One region of the Mesorhizobium shonense genome, then DNA from elsewhere that is predicted to be linked to it. Evidence: predicted binding sites of a transcription regulator. Region 1 holds the regulator's gene; each other region holds the start of a gene.

Region 1 (7,542 bases):
TCAGCGCGCTGATCGTCGTGCGCTTCCTGCTCGATTTCGTCTCGCGCAAGGGCTATTCGCTGTTCGGCTGGTGGCGGCTCGTGGTGGGTGCTGTGGGATTGGTGGCACTGATGATCTGGGGGTGACTTCAGATCTGGTGAGATTGGCATCTTTTGGACGTTTGCGCTGCCCCTCACCTGCCTGCCGGCATCCTCTCCCCGTATAGTGACGGGGAGAGGGGCGCTCTCATCGCCCGTTTCACCAATCACCAGCGTTGCACAGGACAGCGCCAAGGCTGCGGTCAGCCCTTTCTCCCCGTCACTATACGGGGAGAAATGCCCGGCAGGGCAATGAGGGGCGGCGCCGACGTCGACAGTTGGCATCTTGCAAGGTCACGTCTTCGGGGTGCTCCTCAATTCCTCCCATAAAACGCATTCTCGACATGCACCGGCCAGCGCCAGGGCAGCACCGCCACCATGTCGAAGCGTATCGACAATCGCCCATAGTCGGGCTGGCGCGACAGCCAGAGATCGGCGGCGCCCTCGATGCGCCGCTCGGAGCTGTGGGCGATCGCCTCCATCGCCTCCATCAGCGTTCGGCGCGCCTTGACCTCGACGAACAGAACGAGGTTCCCACGCCTGGCGATCAGGTCGATCTCGCCGAGCTTGGTGCGATGGCGGCGGGCGAGAATCCGGTAGCCCTTCAGCATCAACGCCAGCGCCGCCAGCCATTCGCCGCGATGGCCGCGCCGATAAGCCTTGCGTCGATGGCCGACAGTGCGCTCAGCCACCGCCGGCGTCCTTGAGCCCGAGCAGCCGCCGGTAGAGCGCCTGTTTCTGACCGCCGGTCATCTTCGCCGCTTCCGCGGCGGCCTTGGACGCCGGCATTTCGGCCGCGAGCGACAGAAGCAGCCGGTCGATGTCGGCCGGCTGGTCCGCCGTGGCCTCGGCCGGACCGACGCAGATGACGATTTCACCCTTCGGCGTGTCGGCCGCCCCATAGTGGTCGGCAAGCTCGCCGAGCGTGCCGGTCCGCATCTCCTCGAACGCCTTGGTCAGCTCGCGGCCGATCGCGGCCTTGCGCGCGCCGCCCAGCGCCTCGACCATCGCGGCAAGCGTCTCGGCCAGCCGTCGCGGCGACTCGAAGAAGATCAGCGTCGCCGGGACCTGCCTGAATGTTTCGAGCTTCGTCAGCCGTTGACCAGCTTTTGCAGGCAGGAAACCGGCGAACAGGAAGGCATCGGAGGGCAGTCCGGAAGCGGTCAGCGCGGCGAGCGCCGCCGACGGTCCCGGCACCGGCACGACGCGGATGCCCTGCTCCAGCGCTTCGCCGACCAGCCGGTAGCCGGGATCGGAGACCAAAGGCGTGCCGGCATCCGAGATCAACGCCACGCTCCGCCCCGCCGCCAGGGCCTCGATCAGCTTCGGCCCCGCCGAGGCGGCATTGTGCTCGTGATAGGCCGTGGTGCGGCGACGGATGCCGTAGCGTTCGAGCAGCACGCGCGAGACGCGCGTGTCCTCGCAGGCGACGATGTCGGCGCTAGCCAGCGTCTCCAGCGCGCGCAGCGTGATGTCGGCGAGATTGCCGATCGGCGTCGCCACCAGATAGAGCGCCGACGCAATCGGCCGCGCCGGAATCTCGGTCTGCCCGATCAGATAGCTGCGTTTCTCGCCGGTCAAGAATAACCCTCCGTTCACTCTGTTTGGCATGGCTCACGGCCGGTTGCAAAACGTGAAGTCGAGGCAAGGAAATCGCCATGCCTTTGCCATAGTGAGGAACGAAACCGCTACCGGCGAATTTCATCCCTGATTCCCGGTAGGAGGCAGGACCGGACGATGCCCAGTCGCTTCGACATTTTTATCAGCCGACTTGAAAGCAAAACCGCCCGCGAGGGCACTCCCCCACATCCGATCGCCGAACAGAACGGCGCTCGCCGCGACAAGGCGGACCAGAAGCAGGTCCGCAACGGCGAGGCGCATGCCGAGAAGAACCGCGGCAAGCACCGCCAGAAGCATGATGCCTAGAGTGTGGCATCTGGCGCAGACGAGCTCTCGCTTCGTCATCCTAGGGCGAAGCAAGGAGCGAAGCGACGCAGCGTAGACCCTAGGATCCATTCCGTGACATCAGAGCGTCGCTAACGGTGCAGAATTCTGCTCCGCTGCATCCTTCGGCCGAGGTCACGGAATGGATCCTCGGGTCAAGCCCGAGGATGACGAAGGCGCGAGGTTACCTGGCCAGATCCGCCACCACCGCATCGAGCACGATCATCCCCGCGGTCGTGGCGCGCAGCCGGGCATTGCCGACCGGCGCCACCAGCCCTTCTTCCTGCAGCACCGAAAGCCTCGCGGTCGAAAGGCCACGCCCAGCTAGCATCTCGTAACGCGCGAGGTCGATGCCTTCGGCAAGCCTCAGCCCCATCAGCAGGAACTCGTCGGCCTCTTCCGAGCGCGTCAGCACCTCGCCGCCGGTGACGCCATGGCCCCTGGCCTCGACCAGGTTGGCCCATGTTTCCGGCATTTTTTCCGCGACCGTCACGGTCCGGCGGCCGTTCTCGACAAAGCGGCCATGCGCGCCCGGCCCGACGCCGACATATTCGCCATAGCGCCAATAGGTCAGGTTGTGCCGGCTCTCGGCGCCCGGCCGCGCGTGGTTGGAGATCTCATAGGCCGGCAGGCCATGCGCCGCGGTCACTTCCTGCGTCAGCGCGTAGAGATCGGCGGCGTGGTCGTTGTCGGGAAGGACGAACTTCCGCGCCGCGTGCAGCGCGTGGAAGGGCGTGCCTTCCTCGATCGTAAGCTGGTAGAGCGACAGATGATCGGCGGCGTGGCCGATCGCCTGTTCGAGCTCCCCTTGCCAGTGCTCCGGCGTCTGGCCCGGCCGCGCATAGATCAGGTCGAAGGAAAGCCGCGGGAAGATTTCGCGCGCGAGCCCGATGGCGTGAAGCGCCTCCTCGACATTGTGCAGCCGGCCGAGGAAGCGCAGGTCCTTGTCGTTCAGTGCCTGCACGCCGAGCGAGACGCGGTTGACGCCGGCTGTCCGGTAGCCACGAAAACGCTCAGCCTCGACCGAGGAGGGGTTTGCCTCCAGCGTGACCTCGATGCCGGCAGGCACCGTCCAGTTCTTTGCCACGGCCTCCAGCACCGCCGCGACGGTTTCCGGCTTCATCAGCGACGGCGTGCCGCCGCCGAGGAAGATGCTGGTGACCTCGCGCGGCCCAGTGCGGGCGCGCATCGTCGCCAACTCCGTCTCGAAGGCGCGCGCGAAGCGCTCCTGGTCGACCGGCTGGTGGCGGACATGGCTGTTGAAATCACAGTAAGGGCACTTGGCCGCGCAGAACGGCCAATGGATGTAGACGCCGAAGCCGGGGCTGCGGTCGAGGGGCATGGTTTGGCCGGTCCCGATCATCTTGAGTCGAGCCGCGCCAAGTCCAGGCGGGCTTGCGCGAATTTCTGGAAGGCGCGGGCGCGGTGCGACAGGGCGGTTGCCTGGCCGGGCTTCCAGCCATGCTTTTGTTCGGCGCTCATCTCGCCGAAAGTCTTGTCGAAACCGTTGGGCAGGAACACCGGATCGTAGCCGAAGCCGAGCGTGCCGCGCGGCGGCCACACCAGCGTGCCCTCCGCCTCGCCCCGGTAATATTCGGCATCGCCGTCCGGAAAGGCGAGGCAGATGACGGCGACGAAGCGGCCGGTGCGCTGCGCGGGCCCGGTCGCGCCGACCTCTTGCAGCGCCACCTCGGTGCGCTGCATGGCCATGCCGAAATCGCGTGTGCCGTCGGGCGTCTCGGCCCAGTTGGCTGTGTAGACGCCCGGCGCGCCGTCGAGCGCGTCGACACAGAGGCCCGAATCGTCGGAGAGCGCCGGCAGGCCGGTCGCCTTGGCCGCGGCGTAGGCCTTGATATAGGCGTTTTCCTCGAAGGTCGTGCCGGTCTCGTCCGGTTCCGGCAGGCCGTACTCCTTGGCCGACTTCGCCTCGAAGCCGAATGGCGCCATCAGGTCGGCGAATTCGCGCAGCTTGCCTTCGTTGTGGCTGGCGACGACGATCTTCTGTCCGTTCAAGGAATGCATCACAGGCCCCAGATCCTTGGCTCGGCGAACTCGATCGAATTGCCCGAAGGGTCGCGGATATAGATCGAGTGTCCGCCCTGCGGCCATTCGAAATCGCTTTCGATGGCGACGTTCTTGGCCGTGAGATGCTTGCGCCATTGGCCAATCTCATCGGCGCTTGCCGTGAAGCAAAGATGACCTTTGCCGGCCGTTCCGTGCGGCGGAACCGCCAGCCTGGCATCGGGCGCCGGCGGGATTTTCGTCGCCTCGGCGTTGAAGAGCAGCAACACGCCGCTGCCGCAGCGGAAGAAGACGTGGCGGCCCTCGACTTTGCCAAGCGGATCCAGGCCGATGATGTCGCGGTAGAATTGTTCGGCAGCGTGCAAGTCTGTGACGTAGAGCGCCGATTCCAAAATCGCCGAGGGAGTCACGAGGCACCCCCCTCTGCCCTGCCGGGCATCTCCCCCTCAAGGGGGGAGATTAGCAGCTCCGCCGACATCGTCTCAACGTTGATGGTTGGCGAAACCCGAAGTGACGCCCGATCTCCCCCCTTGCGGGGGAGATGGCCGGCAGGCCAGAGGGGGGTGTGACGGATCGCCAACCTCATCAATAACCCTACGCCACCGCCATCTGCTGCAAGCTCACCAGCCGCGAAATGCCCTTCTTGGCCAGTCCCATCAGCGCGGCAAACTGCTCTTCGGAGAAGGGCTCGCCCTCGGCCGTGCCCTGGATCTCGACGATGCCGCCCTTGCCGGTCATGACGAAATTGGCGTCGGTGCCGGCCGAGGAATCCTCGAGATAGTCGAGATCGATGACCGGCTGGCCGTCATGGATGCCGCAGGAAATCGCCGCGACATGATCCCTCAGCACCTTGGCGACACTTGCCATCTGGCGCGCCTCCATCCAGCGCAGGCAGTCGTAGAGCGCCACCCAGCCGCCGGTGATCGAGGCCGTGCGGGTGCCGCCATCGGCCTGGATGACGTCGCAGTCGACGGTGATCTGCTGCTCGCCCAGCGCCTGCAGGTCGACCACGGCCCTGAGTGAGCGGCCGATCAGCCGCTGGATCTCCAGCGTGCGGCCGCCCTGCTTGCCGGCGGAGGCCTCGCGGCGCATGCGCTCGCCGGTCGAGCGCGGCAGCATGCCGTATTCCGCCGTCACCCAGCCCTTGCCGGAATTGCGCATCCAGGCCGGCACTTTTTCCTCCAGGCTCGCCGTGCACAACACATGCGTGTCACCGAACTTCACCAGGCACGAGCCTTCGGCGTGCTTGGAGACGCCGCGCTCGAAGGAGATGGCGCGCATTTCGTCAGCTTGGCGTTTGGAGGGGCGCATTCGGCCTTCTTTCCTATCGTTTTTGGATTCGTCGGCGGCTTGTAGACGCATGCGACGCATGGCGCAAAGGAAAAGGGCGCAAAGGAAACGGGGCGCAAGGGAAAATGGCCCGGGTTGCGCCAGGGGGGCTTAAGTCTATATCTTTCAATAGGAGGTTTTTTGCTGGAATGAACAAGGCAGTCGATCCCGCATCGCAGCCGCCCGTACTTCAATCGCTCGACATGCGTTCGCGCGACATCTTCCGGCGGATTGTCGATTCCTATCTGCGCGATGGCGAGCCGGTCGGTTCGCGCAGCCTGTCGCGCATCCTGCCTTCGTCGCTGTCGCCGGCCACCATCCGCAACGTGATGAGCGACCTCGAGCATCTGGGCCTGATCTATGCCCCGCACATCTCGGCCGGCCGGCTGCCGACCCAGACCGGCCTGCGCTTCTTCGTCGATGCCTTCATGGAGCTTGGCGATCTCTCCGACGACGAGCGCCGCGTCATCGAGGCGCAGGTGCGCGCCTCGGGCTCGGGCGCCACGCTGGAGCATATGCTGACCGAGGCGAGCCAGATGCTGTCCGGCATGTCGCGCGGCGCCGGCCTGGTGCTTGCCGCCAAGAACGAGGTGGCGCTGAAGCATATCGAGTTCATCCAGCTGGAGCCCACCAAGGCGCTCGCCGTCATGGTGTCGCAGAGCGGCGACGTCGAGAACCGGGTTGTCGACCTGCCCGCCGGCATCACCGTCTCGCAGCTGCATGAGGCCTCGAACTTCCTCAACGCCCACATCCGCGGCCGCACGCTGGCCGAGGCGCGCATTGAGATCGCCCGTATCAAGGACGAGACCAGGGCGGCCCTCGACACGCTGTCGCAGGACCTGGTCGAGAAGGGCCTCGCGGTCTGGGCCGGCGCCGAGAGCGGCCTGCCGGCGCGCCTCATCGTGCGCGGCCGCGCCAACCTTCTGGAGAACGTCACCGCTCAGGCCGACCTCGAATTGCTGCGCCATCTTTTCGAGGATCTGGAAACGCAGGACGGGCTGCTGCAGCTCCTCGACCTTGCCGAGGAAGGGCCTGGCGTGCGCATCTTCATCGGCTCGGAGAACAAGCTGTTCTCGCTGTCCGGCTCCTCGCTTGTGGTCGCGCCCTATCGCGACAAGGATGCGCGCGTCGTCGGCGCGCTCGGCGTCATCGGCCCGACCCGGCTCAATTATGCCCGTATCGTGCCTATGGTCGACTATACTGCCCAATTGATTTCGCGCATGCTGAGATAGGCGAACGGGATCGCCGCAAGGAGGGTGGAAATGGCGCTGGAATCGTTCAAGGCCCAGATCAGCCTGCTGCTCGAGGAGATGGTGAACCAGCCCGAGGACGAGCACGAAATCCAGGAGCAGCTGCGCGAGAAGCTCAGGGAAATGCGCGCCATGGGCCTGCCGCTGCCGGCCGATCTGGTCGCGCTGGAAAAGCGGCTCGACGAGGATTTCGACGTCGAAGAGAGCTGATCGGCCGGCAATCCCCGTCAAATCTGCGTGCCCGCGCTTCTCTTTTGCAGCGCCTGCCCGATATCTGCTGTCTGGTTGCGCTGACAAGGCATGTCGGCGAATGACGGAGAACGGCATGACAAGGATCGCCGGCTTTGCGGGCGCTGCCCTGCTTCTGGCTACCGGCGCTTTTGCGCAGCAGGCCGACCAACCTTTGCTCACAGGCAAAAAGGCCTTCGGCGATTGGAAGGCCGACCGTCCAGGCGTGCGTCGTCTGATCAAGCCGGACGATCTCCAGCAGCCGAACCTCGCCGAATCCTCGTCGAATAGTGCCGGCCTCGCCGACCGCCCTGCGGATGCCAAGCCCGCCGTGCCGGCCGGCTTCTCGGTCGAGCTCATCGCTTCCGGCATCGACAATCCGCGTGTCGTGCGCGTGGCGCCGAACGGCGACCTCTTCGTCGCCGACAGCGACGCCAATCGAGTCAGGGTCTATCGGCTGGCGGAAGGCAGCGCGAAGCCCGCCGAGAAAGCCGTCTTCGCCAAGGGCCTCACCCAGCCCTACGGCATTGCCTTCTATCCGCCGGGCGACAAGCCGCAATGGGTCTATGTCGCCAACAGCAACAGCGTCGTGCGCTTTCCCTATCGCGATGGCGACATGCAAGCCTCGGGCAGGCCGGAAACGATCGTCTCCGACATTCCCTCGAGCCATCACTGGACGCGCGACATCGCCT
Region 2 (7,542 bases), on a different contig from region 1:
GCTCAGTGGCGTGGGCGCTCAACTTGCCAACCTAGCGTCAGATTTCGACCCGCGAACATTCGGCTTTCGGAAGCTCAGCGATCTCGTTCGCGAGACTGGTGCGTTTGAGATTGATCAGCCCGAAGGCGGGCGGCTCCGTATCCGATCAAAGCCAGCGTCAACGAAGCGTCGAAAAGGAAGGTGACGATGGCTAGCCACATGCTACGAAAGATCAATCGAACAAGGGTTTATATCCCCAGCCAAGGCCCGGCGAGTTGGCAGGGATTTCTCGCGGAGCCTGTTAGACAATGGCGAACCGGCTGCTCGGCAAAGACGCTCGCTCACTGCTGGGAGAGTGCCGATGGCTTACCGCATGAGATCGCGCAGATGTTCGACGACCCGGCCAAGTTATTACTGGCCTTGCCTGAACACAAAGTGCCACTCGACGGTGGCAACCGTGACAGCCAAAACGATGTGTTTGCGCTCATTCGGTTCGGCGAGCAGACTTGTGCTGCAACCATCGAAGGCAAGGTAAGCGAGCCATTCGGCCCGACGGTGGGCGAGTGGTATGCCGAACCGTCGCGGGGAAAGCGAGACCGTATGCGCCAGCTATGCGGTTTGCTCGGCTTCGATGGGATGCCACCAGCCCATGTCCGTTACCAGCTGATGCACCGGACGGCTTCCGCGCTGATCGAGGCTCAGCGGTTCAAAACCGATGAGGCAGCGATGATTGTCCACTCGTTCTCCCCAGGCCGAATGTGGCTTGACGATTTCGCGACTTTCGCAGGTCTGTTCGGCGCGGAAGTCAGACCTGACCTGCCGAGCACATTTATCCTAAAGTCAGGGCAGCGGCTCCGTTTGGGTTAGGCTACCGGCAACGAGGATTTTCTCAAATGCTAAAAGCTCCAGCGGGGGCCAATCCGATCGGCATGGGGACGACTGCACCGCGGCGATACACGACCAAGCAAATGGGTGATGCTTGTGAAATGATCGTGGCCGCGGAACTCACCCTGGCTGGTATCCCCGCCTTAAAAGTTCCCGACAACTGGCCAGGCTATGACGTGATCGCGCAACCGTTCGATCGGCCAGCACAACGTGTTTCGGTGAAATCGAGGACATTTAAACGTGGTGCTGCCATGTCGGCTACAACGACTATGACCAATTCGATTGGTTGGCGATTGTCCTGTTACCGTCCGATGAGTTCAAGGCTCGCGCAATCTACGTTGTCCCACGGCAAGAGGCCGAGCGGCTGGCGCGACGTGATAAAGCAACCAGTAAAACCGCTGCGGAACGATACTTCCGGGTCGATCAAGTCCCTGACCTGTTTGCAACATGGAACGCCAACTTCCATTTGACTACGCCTAACTGCTAAGGTTGCCCCCCTGCAGAATTGCAGTGCTGCAATCCGAGCTGAGAATGTCAGGACTCGCCTCGTCCCTCACTTTCGGAATAGACAATCAGTTCTGACGTTTCGCGCCGCTATCGGTGCCCCGGCTGCTGAAATACTCTCCCGGCTGGTCGAAGAGAACGCAGCGCCTTTGCGAATTGGTGAATCCAAAAGCCACGCACTGTTCGATATTCCAGCATTCGTTTCCGCATGCGTCACGGTTCGGAGACGCGAGGACATTCCAGGACAGAAAGCCCCTGTAGATCTATTCCGACCGTCTTCGGCGCGAGGACATGCCTCTGCTGATACCCTGTCGCAGGGGGCGATGTCAGTTTCGAGAAACTTGATTGCGACCCCCAGTGATCACCAGGTTGACGTCAGTCGAACACCTGCATATATTCCCTAGGTCAACCAAAGAGATAATTATGGCTCGCACGGCGCCAAACACGGGTGCTCGAAAATCCGATACCCTGCAGGCCGCCTTTCTCCGACGTGCCACGTCAGCGCTTGAGCGCATGACAGCAAACGCGTCGCGAAAGACCCTCTCCGAAGCACTCGCCGCTCCGACCGACGCCGGGTCGCTCGCGCGTCTTCTGAGCCAATTGGATGTTGTCGGATCGGCGGTCATGGAACTCGATCCGCTCGTTCCAGCCTTTGCCAGGAATATCGAACATCGCAAGCTTTTGATCGAGCGCGCGGGTGGCACCGTGTCCGCCGAAGACGCTGGACGCCTGATAGGCATCTCACGGCAGGCAGTCGATAAGCGTCGGCGGGCGGAGGCTTTGCTCGCCATCCGGGAGGGGAGCGATTGGCGTTATCCGACGTGCCAATTCGATAACACGGATGTGGCCGCCGGCATTGCAGACGTGGTGCGGGCCTATGCTTCGTCTGGGCCGTGGGTGACGCTGGACTTCCTGCTCGCGCCCGATTCTGCCCTTGAAGGACGCGCTCCAATCGAGGCTTTGAAGGCTGGCAATCGGGAAGCAGTCCTGCGCCTGCTGCGGAGCGAGGCGCAGGACGGCTTTGCATGAAGTCTCGGAAGCGGACCGCACGGCGCGGCCCATCCGGTGTGGCGCCTCCACCCCCTGATTGGCTCGGAGGAATTTCGCTACCAATCGAGGAAATAAAGGCGGGACAGATCTTCCACCGCATTCACCGATCGTCGTTCGATCCGATCTTCTTCGGTCCTGGTCCAGATGTGCCGCCAACAAGCCGCTTCGACAGTGCAAGCGGCCGCTTCGGCGTTCTCTATTGCGCGCTGAGCCTTCGTGGTGCGCTGGCCGAAACACTCTTGCGAAACCCGCAACGCCTCATGGTTGCTTCGACGGATATCGTAAGCCGATCTGCGACGAGCCTGATCTCCGTTCGGCCGTTGCGTGTTGTACGCCTCCATGGCGCAGGTCTTCAAATGGTGGGCACAGACAACGCAATCTCGACCGGCCCGTACGAGCCCTGCGGTCTCTGGTCCGACGCGCTGTGGGATCACAAGGATCAGCCAGACGGACTGGCTTATCAGTCGCGGCACGATTCCAGTGAAATCTGCCTTTCGCTATTCCAGCGAGCGAACGTGCGATTATCCGCCCGGGAAACCCTTCCCTTGTCGCAAATCCTGAGGACAGTGGCGGACGTTCTTGATATCTTCGGAAAGTCGGTCTCCGAGCCACCAGAATAGACCAATCGCCTATTCGGTGCGTGCTCTCGCAAGAGGGGACCTCAATCCCAACATTGAGAGTAACGGAACCCGGCCATTCATTGGCATCTTCCCGCTCATCCTGCCGCTATTCGCCAGCGGATATGGTGGCGAAAGCCGCGGCCGGCGCAATAAGGACAAAATCAAACACGGGTTGAGGCCAACCGAGTGGCACGGCCGGCAACGCAACCCGGGCCGTCGTTGCTGCCTCGGCATAGTCGGCGAGAATTGCTGGCGGGAGGCCAAGCGCCTCTTCAGCAATGGCTTCCGGCGAGCCGGCCAACAGTCGAAACAGCATTGCGGCTCGCCGCGAGTGGCGCAACGCTGCAGCCGTTTTGCCCTCACGTATCTTCACGCCTGCTGCCGACAAAAGGATCAATGCCTTAAAGAACGCGCGAGAAGGGCTGCCTCGCTCCGCAACTTGCCAAAGACTTTCCCACGCCTCATGGGCTTCCCAGTAATACCCATAATTGAAGAGATCGAGACCCCAGAGGAATGGATCTGAGCCAATCGCGGTATCTGTGGAGACCAGCATCGGCTCGATGAGATAGCTATGTCCAGCGGGATCGCGAATTGGATGTGGCTGACTGCCCGGTAAGTACGCGTAGGCTGGAAAGTTCTTTTTGGGCAGGTGCCGAGGACGCGAATTCGAACCAATGGCCATGAAGCATGGTAGCACATTGATCGGCATGGCGAAGATATGCTCGCCGATTGGCGACGATACGCGAAGGCGGCCGCGTCGCGGCGTCGAGCAGCCTCTCAGCCTCGGATATACGGTGCTGAGGCCAAGGGTAGTGAGCGGCTTGCAGTTTTTTTGCACGGCAATCCAGCGTCTGGTGAGGGACAGTTTGATGCTCCAGGTTTATTGGCCAGCAAAGATCATTGCTTGCTGATCGTCCGTTGCAAGATCTCTGGTCACGATGCGGGATTGGGGAAGACCCGAGATATGTTCCCGAGCGCCGCCAGCAAAGGCATGGCAAGCCATGGCGCCAGCGAGGCAAGCAAATGCCCCATCGGCTAACGGAAAAGGGCGGCATTGCTGCCGCCCTTTCGAAGATAATCGGGGGTGCCGTTAGAAGCCGCCCATGCCGCCCATTCCACCCATGCCGCCGCCGGGCATGCCGCCCGGCATACCGCCGGCAGCTTCCTTCTTCGGAGCCTCGGCGATCATGGCTTCGGTGGTGACGAGCAGGCCGGCGATCGAGGCGGCGTCCTGGAGAGCGGTGCGAACGACCTTGACCGGGTCGACGATGCCCATGGCGATCATGTCGCCATAGTCGCCCGTCTGGGCGTTGAAGCCGAAGGTATTGGCCTTGTTCTCGAGGATCTTGCCGGCAACGATCGAGGCTTCGGCACCAGCGTTGGCCGCGATCTGGCGGGCCGGAGCCTGCAGCGCGCGGCGAACGATGGCGATGCCCGCGTCCTGGTCGGCGTTGACGCCAGTGGCCTTGACGTTGTCCGAGGCACGCAGCAGGGCCACGCCGCCGCCGGCGACGATGCCTTCTTCAACGGCCGCGCGGGTCGCGTTGAGCGCGTCATCAACGCGGTCCTTCTTTTCCTTGACTTCCACTTCGGTCGCGCCGCCGACGCGGATCACCGCGACGCCGCCGGCGAGCTTCGCCAGACGCTCCTGCAGCTTCTCCTTGTCGTAGTCCGAGGTGGTCTCCTCGATCTGCTGCTTGATCTGGGCGACGCGGCCCTGGATCTCGGCCTTCTTGCCGGCGCCGTCGACGATGGTGGTGTTCTCCTTGGAGATCGACACCTTCTTGGCGCGGCCGAGCATGTTGAGGCCGACATTCTCGAGCTTGATGCCGAGGTCTTCCGAGATGACCTGGCCACCGGTGAGGATGGCGATGTCTTCCAGCATGGCCTTGCGGCGGTCACCGAAGCCCGGCGCCTTGACGGCGGCGATCTTCAGGCCGCCGCGCAGCTTGTTGACGACCAGCGTGGCCAGGGCCTCGCCTTCGACGTCTTCCGAGATGATGAGCAGCGGCTTCGAGGTCTGAACGACAGCTTCCAGGACCGGCAGCATGGCCTGCAGGTTGGAGAGCTTCTTCTCGTGCAGCAGGATGTAGGCGTCTTCCAGATCGGCGACCATCTTGTCGGCGTTGGTGACGAAGTAGGGCGAGAGATAGCCGCGGTCGAACTGCATGCCTTCGACGACTTCCAACTCGGTCTCGGCGGTCTTGGCTTCCTCGACGGTGATGACGCCTTCGTTGCCGACCTTCTGCATCGCTTCCGCGATCATCTTGCCGACCGACTCGTCGCCATTGGCCGAGATCGTGCCGACCTGGGCGACTTCCTCGGAGGTCTTGATCTTCTTGGCGGCCTTGCCGAGAGCGGCGACGACTTCACTGACGGCGAGGTCGATGCCGCGCTTGAGGTCCATCGGGTTCATGCCGGCGGCAACCGCCTTGTTGCCTTCCTGGACGATGGCCTGGGCGAGAACGGTCGCGGTCGTCGTGCCGTCGCCGGCGATGTCGTTGGTCTTCGAAGCAACCTCGCGCACCATCTGCGCGCCCATGTTCTCGAACTTGTCCTCGAGCTCGATCTCCTTGGCGACGGTGACGCCGTCCTTGGTGATGCGGGGAGCGCCGAACGACTTGTCGATGACGACGTTGCGGCCCTTAGGACCGAGGGTGACCTTCACCGCGTCGGCGAGGATGTTGACACCGCGCAGCATGCGCTCACGGGCGTCGCGGGAGAATTTTACGTCTTTTGCAGCCATTGTAATCTCCTGGCAGGGGCTCGGGTCGAACCCACAGATTCAAGATTCAGTTGATGGTGTGACCGATGTTCAGCCGATGATGCCCATGATGTCGGATTCCTTCATGATCAGAAGGTCTTCACCATTGAGCTTGACTTCAGTGCCCGACCATTTGCCGAACAGGACGCGATCGCCGGCCTTGACGTCGAGCGGCACGAGCTTGCCGCTTTCGTCGCGAGCACCGGAACCGACGGCGATGATCTCGCCTTCCTGCGGCTTCTCCTTCGCCGTATCCGGGATGATGATCCCGCCGGCGGTCTTGGATTCGGATTCGACCCGGCGAACGACCACGCGGTCATGAAGCGGGCGGAATTTGGACTTTGCCATGTTGTCTTCCTCGAATGAGAACGGTGAGAACTGTTCCTCCATCCGGCGAGGCCGCCGGACATCGGTTAGCACTCACGTAAGCCGAGTGCTAACACGGCGTGTGAGTAGGCGGTCGGCAATTGCGAGTCAAGACGAGAAGAACGGCGGAAATGGAGCTCGACCACCTGTGGTCCTGATACGCTGGCGCGAATGCAGAGGTCGGTTGGAAGCAGTCATTTTAACGAGCCATATTGCACCTCTTGCTTCGAGCTATGGCGCTGGCCGGCTTGCCGCAATACACCGCCGAGCACGGCGGGAATGACGTCGGCACAGGCATTTCTGGTCCGGTGTCGGCCACCGGCGGCGGCGGCAAGGCAAAGAAAAGCGCCACCAAGGACCGGGATCGTGTCTTCGGAGGAGTGATCGGCATCCAGCCCGACATCATCGGTTGGCTCGTGCGGCAAGAAGGTAGTTCCCAACAGATTCGGGCACGGACGGGCACGAGCCGCTCGACCAGAAAACTCCCGCGAGAGGCGGCGAGTGCCCCCGGGGGTCGCAACCCTGGGCTCCCTGCTAAGATGAATTCTGCGCCGAAGGCCGGATCCGACCCAAACTATCGGTCATCCTCCACGTCCGGTGCCTTCATACCGCGACGTTCTGCATATTCGATCAATGCAAGCTCAATGACAGCGGTGATCGAGCGACGTTCAGTCGTTGCGAGCTGTTGAGCCAGTGCCAGCACAGATGGATCAAAACGCGTTGTGAAAGGCTTTTTTGTCATTTTTGGCGGTGCGGCTTGAACTTGGTGTTGAAAAAGCACATAAGAAAAGCACGTGCATTGCACGTGCATCGACCGATCAGAGTGCGGGAACACTCCGATCGGCCTAACCATTCTCAAGCTTTCGGGAGCTCAGATCTTGGCTACTTCCAACCATACCACGACTTTGCCTTTCGTCACCCGCAGGAGGCTATTTGCAGGAACGGCAATTGCAGTTGTGGGATTGCAACGAAACGCGTTTGCCCGCAACGATTTGGAGAAAGGCCAACCCGAAGATCCTGCGGTGGAGGTCTGGCGCAAATGGCACGCGGCCCATCAACAGACTGAACGGCTGTGCCGTCAGCAGCAGGGCCTGGAGCGAAAACTCGCCGAAACGGTTGGTTTTCCTTGCGCGACCATCCGGCTGCGCGACGGCCGGAGTGTGACACTGCATTCCCTCAGCGCGATTGGCGATGTGCTCGACCTTGGTCCGGAGGATGAGGCAACCCGCGCGAAGGCGGAAGGCGATTTTGCGGATCATCAGGCGCGCTGGGATGCCGCCGACAGGGAAATTGGCTACTCGGCGACGTTGCGGGCAGAACGCGACGCCGCCGACCGGGTGGAGGACCTTCTTGAGGCGTTATCCAAAACCCCCG
Region 3 (7,542 bases), on a different contig from region 1:
GCATTCGTCGACCAGCCGCCCGCCGATGCCCAAGCCGCGCGCCGACGGCTCGACGTAGAGCAACCTGAGCTTCGCCACCTTGGGCGACTTGCGCACGACGAAGACGGAGCCGACCACCTCGCCCTCCCTCTCGGCGACCCAGCTGCGCTCCCATTGCGGGACGAAATTCTTGACGAACTCGCCGAGGATTTCGGCGACCAGCGCCTCATAGGTTTCGTCCCAGCCATAGTCCTGCGCGTAGAGCAGGCCCTGGCGGTGCGTGATCCAGCCGATATCGCCGACCTGCAGCGGACGCAGGATATAGGGCACCTTGGGTTCGGGTTTGTCGCCAAGCAGGTCCTGCACCGTGCGCATCGCTTTGACCAGCCGTTCCTGATCGACGGGCGCCAGACGATCGAGCAGCGCGCGCACCTGGTCGTGCGAATCCTGGTTGAGCGGCGCGAAAGCCTCCCTGCCCGCGGACGTGATCGTGATCGAGGCGCGGCGCGCATCGGCCTCGGTGGCGGCGCGCTCGACCAGGCCGCGGTCCTCGAATTTCTTCAGCAGCCGGCTGACATAGCCGGGATCGAGGCCCAGATCGCGCACCAGATCGCTGGCAACGAGCCCATCGCGATGGGCAAGCTCATAAAGCACCCGGGCCTCAGTCAGCGAAAAGGCGCTTTTGAGCCAGCCTTCATCGAGCACGCCGATCTGGCGGGTGTAGAAGCGGTTGAAAGCGCGCACCGCGTCTATGCGCTCCTTGCCGGGATGATCGTGGATCGTCATGGGAGTTCCTCCTGTCCTGGACAGGATCAACCATTTAGTTGACGGAGTCAATTAAATGATGCGGCGAGGCACCTCGCAACTTCGTCATTCTAGGGCGGAGCAAGGAGCGAAGCGACGCGGCGTAGACCCTAGAATCCATGCCGTAACCTACAAGCGCCGCAGCGGTGCAGACCTTGGCACGGACACGGTGGCATGGGGACCTACTTTCTGCACCGTATCGTTCTTCGGCGGACGTAACGGCCTGGATTCTAGGGTCTGCGCTCCGCTTCGCTTCGCTCCGCCCTAGAATGACGACCTCAAGGTCCCCGGCGCTAGTCGCGAGTGCCTGAAGCGCTCCCTCACCCCATCGGCAGCGCCGGCCAGAACTCCACGATCCGTCCCGCTGAAAACACCGCAATCGAGCCAAAATGCTGCAGCACCGCCTCGCTCTGCGTCGGCCGCAGGAAAGCATAGTCGCCGGGCTTCACGTCCGCCCCGGCAGGCAGCCCCATGAACTGCTGGTTGGACGACAGCCCGATCAACCCGTTCGGCTTCATGCCTTCGGGGAACACCGGCTCGGCCATCCATTTGCCGCCATAGAGATAGCAGCCCTTGCGCGGGAAAAGGCCGAGCGCCCGTAGCGTCCCGGAGATCGTCGCCGGGCCGGGCAACACCGGATCGACCGCCTTCAGAATCGGCGTCGCGATGAAGGCCGCCGGTTGGAAGCCGTCGAGGCCGGGCGTGTCGAAATCTTTGGGCAGCACGAACGCCGAACCGATCGACACTTCGTTGGCCATGCCGCCGCCATGCAGCAGCGCCGTCTTCGAGCCGCCGATATTGCGGATGCGGCGCTGGTCCGGATCGAGGGCGGCGACGAATTCGGCCGCCTTGGCCGACGCCTTCTTCAGTGCTTTTTCGGCGCCGCCGAGCAGTCCGGGGATTTCCGGCGCATGCGCCTCATAGGCCATGACGCCTTCGCAGCGCAGGCCCTTGGGGATCGAGAGCGCCCTGATTCCGGCGGGATTGGAAAAACCGCCGCGATGCAGGCCGACATCGATCTCGAAGGCGAAACGCAGTTCGGTGTCGAGCGCGGCGGCGAGCGCACCATACTCCGCCAGACGCTCCGGCGTATCGATCAGCCAGCAGACCCGCGACCACCAGCCGGCGCCGCCCCGCGTTAGCGCGGCCCTGGCCGCGCCGGCCGGCATCGGCTTGCCGTAGAGCAGGTCGCCCTCGGGGAAAGCGTCGAGCACGGCCTGCATCACCGGCGGATGGAAGGTCATGAATCGGTCGGTGCCGAGCGCTCTCGCAATGTGCGAAAGCAGCGACACGCAAGGCAGAGACTTGTCGACCAGGCGCACGGCAAGGCCGGGCGCCAATCTCCCCTTCGCCAGCGCGATGTTGCCATCCAGCCGATCGCGGTCGAGCACCAGGCAGGGCCGAAAAATCTCCGCCGCCTTCAGCGCCTTCGACAGCTCGGCGAAATACGCGCTCATTGTCGGATGCCAAAAGGACCGGGCTCGATGCCGAACAGGCCGGCCATATAGGGCGACACGAAACGGTTTTCCGGATCGATCTCGCGGCGCACCGCCATCGCCTCATCCCAGCGCGGATAGAGTTTTTTGAAATCCGCCGCCTTCAGGCTATGCATCTTTCCCCAATGCGGCCTGCCGCCGTACTTGCGGAAGATCGGCTCAGCCGCGCGCATGAAGGGCAGCGGGTCGTTCGCAGCATCGTGGTGGATGGCGATCGAGCAGGTCAGTCTTTTGTGGAAGGGCGAAAGCCAGAAATCGTCGGGCGCCACCGAACGCACCTCCATCGGGAAATAGACTTCCGGAAAGTGCTTCTCCGTCAGCTCGATGATCTCGGCCAACGCCTTCGGGCCTTCCTCGAAAGGCAGGTGATATTCCATCTCGTTGAACTTTGTCCGGCGGTCGCTGGCATAGACGTTGAGCCAGTCCTGCACATAATCCTCGGCGGGCACCTTTTTCACCGCGCCCTTGATCAGCGCGCGGCGCAGCCACGGCAGCCAGCGCAGCGCCGTGCGCAGCTTGCGCAACGTCGCCAGCCCCTCCTCGTCGTCCTCCGTCGGCCGCGGCGTGGGCGCGGCGTCGCTCAGGTCGCTGGCGATGAACTGCGCGTAGCCGGAGAACGGGATGTAGTAGAACTCCGCCGAGCGATGCGCGGCCATCATCGTCTGAAAATCGCGCAGCATGTCGCCGATCGGCAGCGCCCATTTGCGGCGGCGCAGCCGGTAGGTCGGGATGTTGTTCATCGTCACTTCGGTGAGCACGCCGAAGGCGCCGAGCGCGACGCCGGTGGCGTGGGTCATGTCCTGATCCCCTGCCCGGCTATATTCGCGCAACTTACCCTGCCCGTCGACGAACTGCACCGTTTCCAGTTGCGTATGATAGGCGCCGAGCGTCGGGCCGGAGCCATGCGTGGCGGTGCCCAGCGCGCCGCCGATCGCCTGGCGGTCGATATCGCCCATATTGGGCAAGCCCTGGCCGATGTCCTGCAGGATGTGCATCAGGGCGCCGAGCTGCGTGCCTGCCCCCACCCTTGCTCGATTGGTTGCGGGGTCATGAGAGACGAGCCCCTCGATCTTCTCCAGCGAGACGATGGTGCCGTCCGACTGCACCAGCGGCGTGAAGGAATGGCCGGCGCCGGCGACCCGCAGCGGACCGGGCGCCGAGCGCACCAGCTCTGCCAGCTCACCGGCGTCGGTGGGTGTGGCGATCAGCTTCGGCGCGGCCTTCACGAAGCCCGACCAGTTGCTCCAGGCGTTTGCCACCGTCACCTCCCGCTCAGACTGGAATGCGGCGCCGCGCGACCAGCACGAAAACGCCGAGCAGCGCGACGCTGGCCAGCGCGCTTGCCGCGGCGAATTCCGGCACCGGACGGAAGTTTTCGCCCTCGATCAGCAGCGAAGCGGCGATCGGGCCGATGGCGAGGCCGAAGAGCTGCGCGGCCGGTACGAGGAGTACAGCCGTTCGCGTCTCGTCGGCGGTGATTGCCAGACGGATCTGGTAAGGCACGATGAAGAGCAGGATGAAGCCCATCACCAATGCCGTCGCCCAGAACACGGAAAGCCCCGGGCCGGAGGCAAGCAGCGCGGAGCTGATCGCCGCCACGACACCGATGATGGTTATGGCGAAGCGATAGTCGATGCGCGCTTCAAAGACGGTCGCCGTCATGGCACCCACCACCTGCGTGGCGAGGCTTGCCGAAACCATCAGGCCGACAGTGCGGCCATCGATGCCGAACTCAGCGCCGAGCGGCTCGAGAAAAGCCCAGACGGCGCCGAAGAACATGAAGTAGCAGAAGATCGACAACAGCGCCGTGATCGCCGGCACGGTGAGCACATTGGCAAAATGCTCTTCCTTCGGCAGGTCGGCATAATCGTCCGGCACCATCGAGGCGAAGGCGAGCGACAAAAGGCAGACAATGCCGAGCGCAATGAACCCGCCGGCCGAGCCGGCGGCCGGCACCGCATAGAGCGCGAGCAGCAGCGCCAACGCGCATTGCGCCAGCGTCTGCAGCGTGACGAAATAGCCGCCGATGCGCTCGGCCCGGCGCGAGCGGGCGATCAGCTCGGTGGCGACGGCGACCAGTCCGCCCTCCGCCAAGCCTGCGAGAGTACGGGCGCCGATCAGCGCGTTGGGACTCCCGGCATAGGCCGCCCAGAAATTGGCGAGCGCCAGCAGGACCAGAAGTAAAGCGCTCTTCCAGCGCATGTTGCGCGCCGGCAAGAGCATCGCCACTACGCCCGAGCCGATCGCTATGGCAATCATCTCGGCGGTGGCGACCAGCGCCAGCTCGTCGCCGGTGACATGCCCTTCCGTGTAAAGCGCGCCGAGCAGCACTGGCTGCAGCCCGAGAATGAGCAGCCCGACCGAACCGATCCAGAGCGCCGAGGCGAGTTGCAGGCCGGTCGGATTGCCGACAAGCCAGTCGCCCTCTTCCACATGCCTGGCATCGGTGACAGTCACGAGGCGCCCCCTTGCAGCTCGCCAAAAGCTGACAGATTGTCAGCATTTCGTGAAACTGATACTTGATCATGTTTCATGTCAACCTGAAATTGGACGTTCCGTGTGAGATTTGGCCGTGTGAGATTTGGCGCATGACGGAAGCAAGGCGAACGGCGACGGAACCCAGGCGCAGGCCCAAGCAGGAGCGCAGCCGCGAGCGTATCGACGCGATCCTCGCCACGACGATGCGGCTGATCGGCGAGAAGGGCATCGACGCGGTGACGATGAAGGAGGTTGGCGCGCTGGCCGGCGGTCCGATCGCTACCGTCTATCATTACTTTCCCAGCAAATCGGCGATCCTGGCGATGCTCTACGAGCGCTTCTCGGAAGAGAGCCGGGCGCGGCTCTCCGAAATCATCGCCAACGTGCGGCACCGCGACGACGTGATGCCGGCGGCCGACCGGCTGCTCGACGACTATCGCGGCCGCGTCGCCGGCGATCCGGCGATCCAGGACCTGCAGAACGCGATCCAAGCCGACAAGGCGCTCAAGAATCTTGACATCGCCGAAACGAGGCGGCAGGCGGAGATGTTCTGCGCGCATGTCGGCCCGCTAATCGAGCCGGAGCGGCGCGAGGCTTTCGGTCGCATCGTGTTCCTCATCTTCCAGCTCGCAGGCGGCGTCGTGCGGCTGGCGCTGACGCAGGACGAGGAAGAAGGCCGGCGCACGATCGAGGATTATAGGTCGATCATCCATGCGCAGTTGCGGTTGTTTTTGTAGTCCTTAGTGGTCGTCGTGAAGCTGCGCCGAATGAGAAATGTCGCGTTCCTTCACACCTCCCTCTGCCCTGGCGGGCATCTCCCCCGCAAGGGGGGGAAATCGGATGTCAACACGGCTTCGCCAATCTCCGACGCCGCAGAATTAGGCGGAGCGCCGGATCTGCCAATCTCCCCCCTTTTGGGGGAGATGTCCGGCAGGACAGTGGGGGGCGCTGTCCCGCCAGCTTTGCCAAAATCGCTCACCCCGCATCCAGCTTCGGCCCTAGAATCTCCACCAGCCAATCCACGAACACCCTCACCCTTGGCGACAGCTGCCGGCTGCGCGGATAGTGCACCGAGATCGGCGTCGGCGGGAAATCGGGAAGTACCTCGACAAGCCGACCGGCCTTGAGATCGTCGACGCCCCTGCGGGCGAGGTTGAGCCCGGTGTTGCAGCCGAGGCCGCGGCTGCGCTCGGCCGCGCCGGTGTCGCCGACGACATCGGCCCGATGATCGCCTCGCTGCTCTCGGAGGACAATCGCTGGGTCAATGCGCAGCGCATCGAGGTGTCGGGCGGCATGAATATCTGAGCGGCAAAGCCCGAAAGCATTCGCTCCGATCCGCTTGCCTTTCGCATCGCGCCGTGCTTCGCCGCGGTTTGCCGGCGAAGCACGGCGCTTCCATATCGGTACGCCCCCGCGATCCGCCTTTTTCAGCATCGCGTCATGGGCAGAAAAATTTCGCGTGATCACCCCTTCCCGCGCGCCTTGACTCTGGCACGCCGCCAGCCTATTTCAGCGCCACGTTAGCACTCGCCTTTGGTGAGTGCTAACTCGTATCCGGCCTCGCCGGATGGAGGAACAGTTCTCACCGTTCTCATTCGAGGAAGACAACATGGCAAAGTCCAAATTCCGCCCGCTTCATGACCGCGTGGTCGTTCGCCGGGTCGAATCCGAATCCAAGACCGCCGGCGGGATCATCATCCCGGATACGGCGAAGGAGAAGCCGCAGGAAGGCGAGATCATCGCCGTTGGCTCCGGCGCCCGCGACGAAAGCGGCAAGCTCGTGCCGCTCGACGTCAAGGCCGGCGATCGCGTCCTGTTCGGCAAGTGGTCGGGCACTGAAGTCAAGCTCAATGGCGAGGACCTTCTGATCATGAAGGAATCCGACATCATGGGCATCATCGGCTGAATATCGGCCTCTCTCCATCAACTGAATTTTCGGGCTCTCACCGAGCCCCTGTCAGGAGCTAAAACATGGCTGCAAAAGACGTAAAATTCTCCCGTGACGCCCGTGAGCGCATGCTGCGCGGTGTCAATATCCTCGCCGATGCGGTGAAGGTCACCCTCGGTCCGAAGGGCCGCAACGTCGTCATCGACAAGTCGTTCGGCGCTCCGCGCATCACCAAGGACGGCGTCACCGTCGCCAAGGAGATCGAGCTCGAGGACAAGTTCGAGAACATGGGCGCGCAGATGGTGCGCGAGGTCGCTTCGAAGACCAACGACATCGCCGGCGACGGCACCACGACCGCGACGGTTCTGGCGCAGTCGATCGTCCAGGAAGGCCACAAGGCGGTTGCCGCCGGCATGAACCCGATGGACCTGAAGCGCGGCATCGACCTCGCCGTCACCGAAGTCGTCGGCGCGCTCGGCAAGGCCGCCAAGAAGATCAAGACCTCCGAGGAAGTCGCCCAGGTCGGCACGATCTCGGCCAATGGCGACGAGTCGGTCGGCAAGATGATCGCGGAAGCGATGCAGAAGGTCGGCAACGAAGGCGTCATCACCGTCGAGGAAGCCAAGACCGCCGACACCGAGCTGGAAGTCGTCGAAGGCATGCAGTTCGACCGCGGCTACCTGTCGCCCTACTTCGTCACCAACGCCGACAAGATGGTCGCCGATCTGGAAGACGCCTACATCCTGCTGCACGAGAAGAAGCTCTCCAACCTGCAGGCCATGCTGCCGGTCCTGGAAGCCGTCGTTCAGACCTCGAAGCCGCTGCTCATCATCTCGGAAGACGTCGAAGGCGAGGCTCTGGCCACGCTGGTCGTCAATAAGCTGCGTGGCGGCCTGA

What was found. The regulator HrcA, encoded in region 1, represses chaperone genes, less so after heat shock. The targets are predictions, from matches to a motif close to GTTAGCACTCNCNNNNNGNGAGTGCTAAC.
Region 2: a site for HrcA is predicted at 6,215-6,243, ahead of groES (co-chaperone GroES). Genes of this name have one in related genera too.
Region 3: a site for HrcA is predicted at 6,277-6,305, ahead of groES (co-chaperone GroES). Genes of this name have one in related genera too.

The regions. Positions count from the first base shown of each region.
Region 1 is NZ_JBEPLM010000017.1:38,191-45,732, reverse strand. It holds gene ABID26_RS30365 (undecaprenyl-diphosphate phosphatase) at 1-125, shown strand, start outside; gene ABID26_RS30360 (YraN family protein) at 392-769, opposite strand; gene rsmI (16S rRNA (cytidine(1402)-2'-O)-methyltransferase) at 762-1,658, opposite strand; gene ABID26_RS30350 (hypothetical protein) at 1,815-2,003, shown strand; gene hemW (radical SAM family heme chaperone HemW) at 2,206-3,384, opposite strand; gene rdgB (RdgB/HAM1 family non-canonical purine NTP pyrophosphatase) at 3,381-4,043, opposite strand; gene ABID26_RS30335 (VOC family protein) at 4,043-4,453, opposite strand; gene rph (ribonuclease PH) at 4,638-5,354, opposite strand; gene hrcA (heat-inducible transcriptional repressor HrcA) at 5,522-6,604, shown strand; gene ABID26_RS30320 (hypothetical protein) at 6,635-6,832, shown strand; gene ABID26_RS30315 (PQQ-dependent sugar dehydrogenase) at 6,948-7,542, shown strand, end outside.
Region 2 is NZ_JBEPLM010000009.1:116,194-123,735, reverse strand. It holds gene ABID26_RS22620 (NYN domain-containing protein) at 1-184, shown strand, start outside; gene ABID26_RS22615 (DUF6946 family protein) at 187-846, shown strand; gene ABID26_RS22610 (PDDEXK-like family protein) at 873-1,334, shown strand; gene ABID26_RS22605 (PAN domain-containing protein) at 1,437-1,616, opposite strand; gene ABID26_RS22600 (DNA-binding protein) at 1,792-2,397, shown strand; gene ABID26_RS22595 (RES family NAD+ phosphorylase) at 2,394-3,038, shown strand; gene ABID26_RS22590 (DUF309 domain-containing protein) at 3,145-3,747, opposite strand; gene groL (chaperonin GroEL) at 4,129-5,784, opposite strand; gene groES (co-chaperone GroES) at 5,854-6,150, opposite strand; gene ABID26_RS22575 (hypothetical protein) at 6,363-6,593, opposite strand; gene ABID26_RS22570 (hypothetical protein) at 7,047-7,542, shown strand, end outside.
Region 3 is NZ_JBEPLM010000021.1:51,924-59,465, forward strand. It holds gene ABID26_RS32830 (bifunctional helix-turn-helix transcriptional regulator/GNAT family N-acetyltransferase) at 1-765, opposite strand, end outside; gene ABID26_RS32835 (alanine racemase) at 1,104-2,240, opposite strand; gene ABID26_RS32840 (D-arabinono-1,4-lactone oxidase) at 2,237-3,538, opposite strand; gene ABID26_RS32845 (MFS transporter) at 3,552-4,736, opposite strand; gene ABID26_RS32850 (TetR/AcrR family transcriptional regulator) at 4,868-5,494, shown strand; partial or broken gene ABID26_RS32855 (LysR substrate-binding domain-containing protein) at 5,733-5,891, opposite strand; partial or broken gene ABID26_RS32860 (3-oxoacyl-ACP reductase) at 5,940-6,062, shown strand; gene groES (co-chaperone GroES) at 6,367-6,663, shown strand; gene groL (chaperonin GroEL) at 6,729-7,542, shown strand, end outside.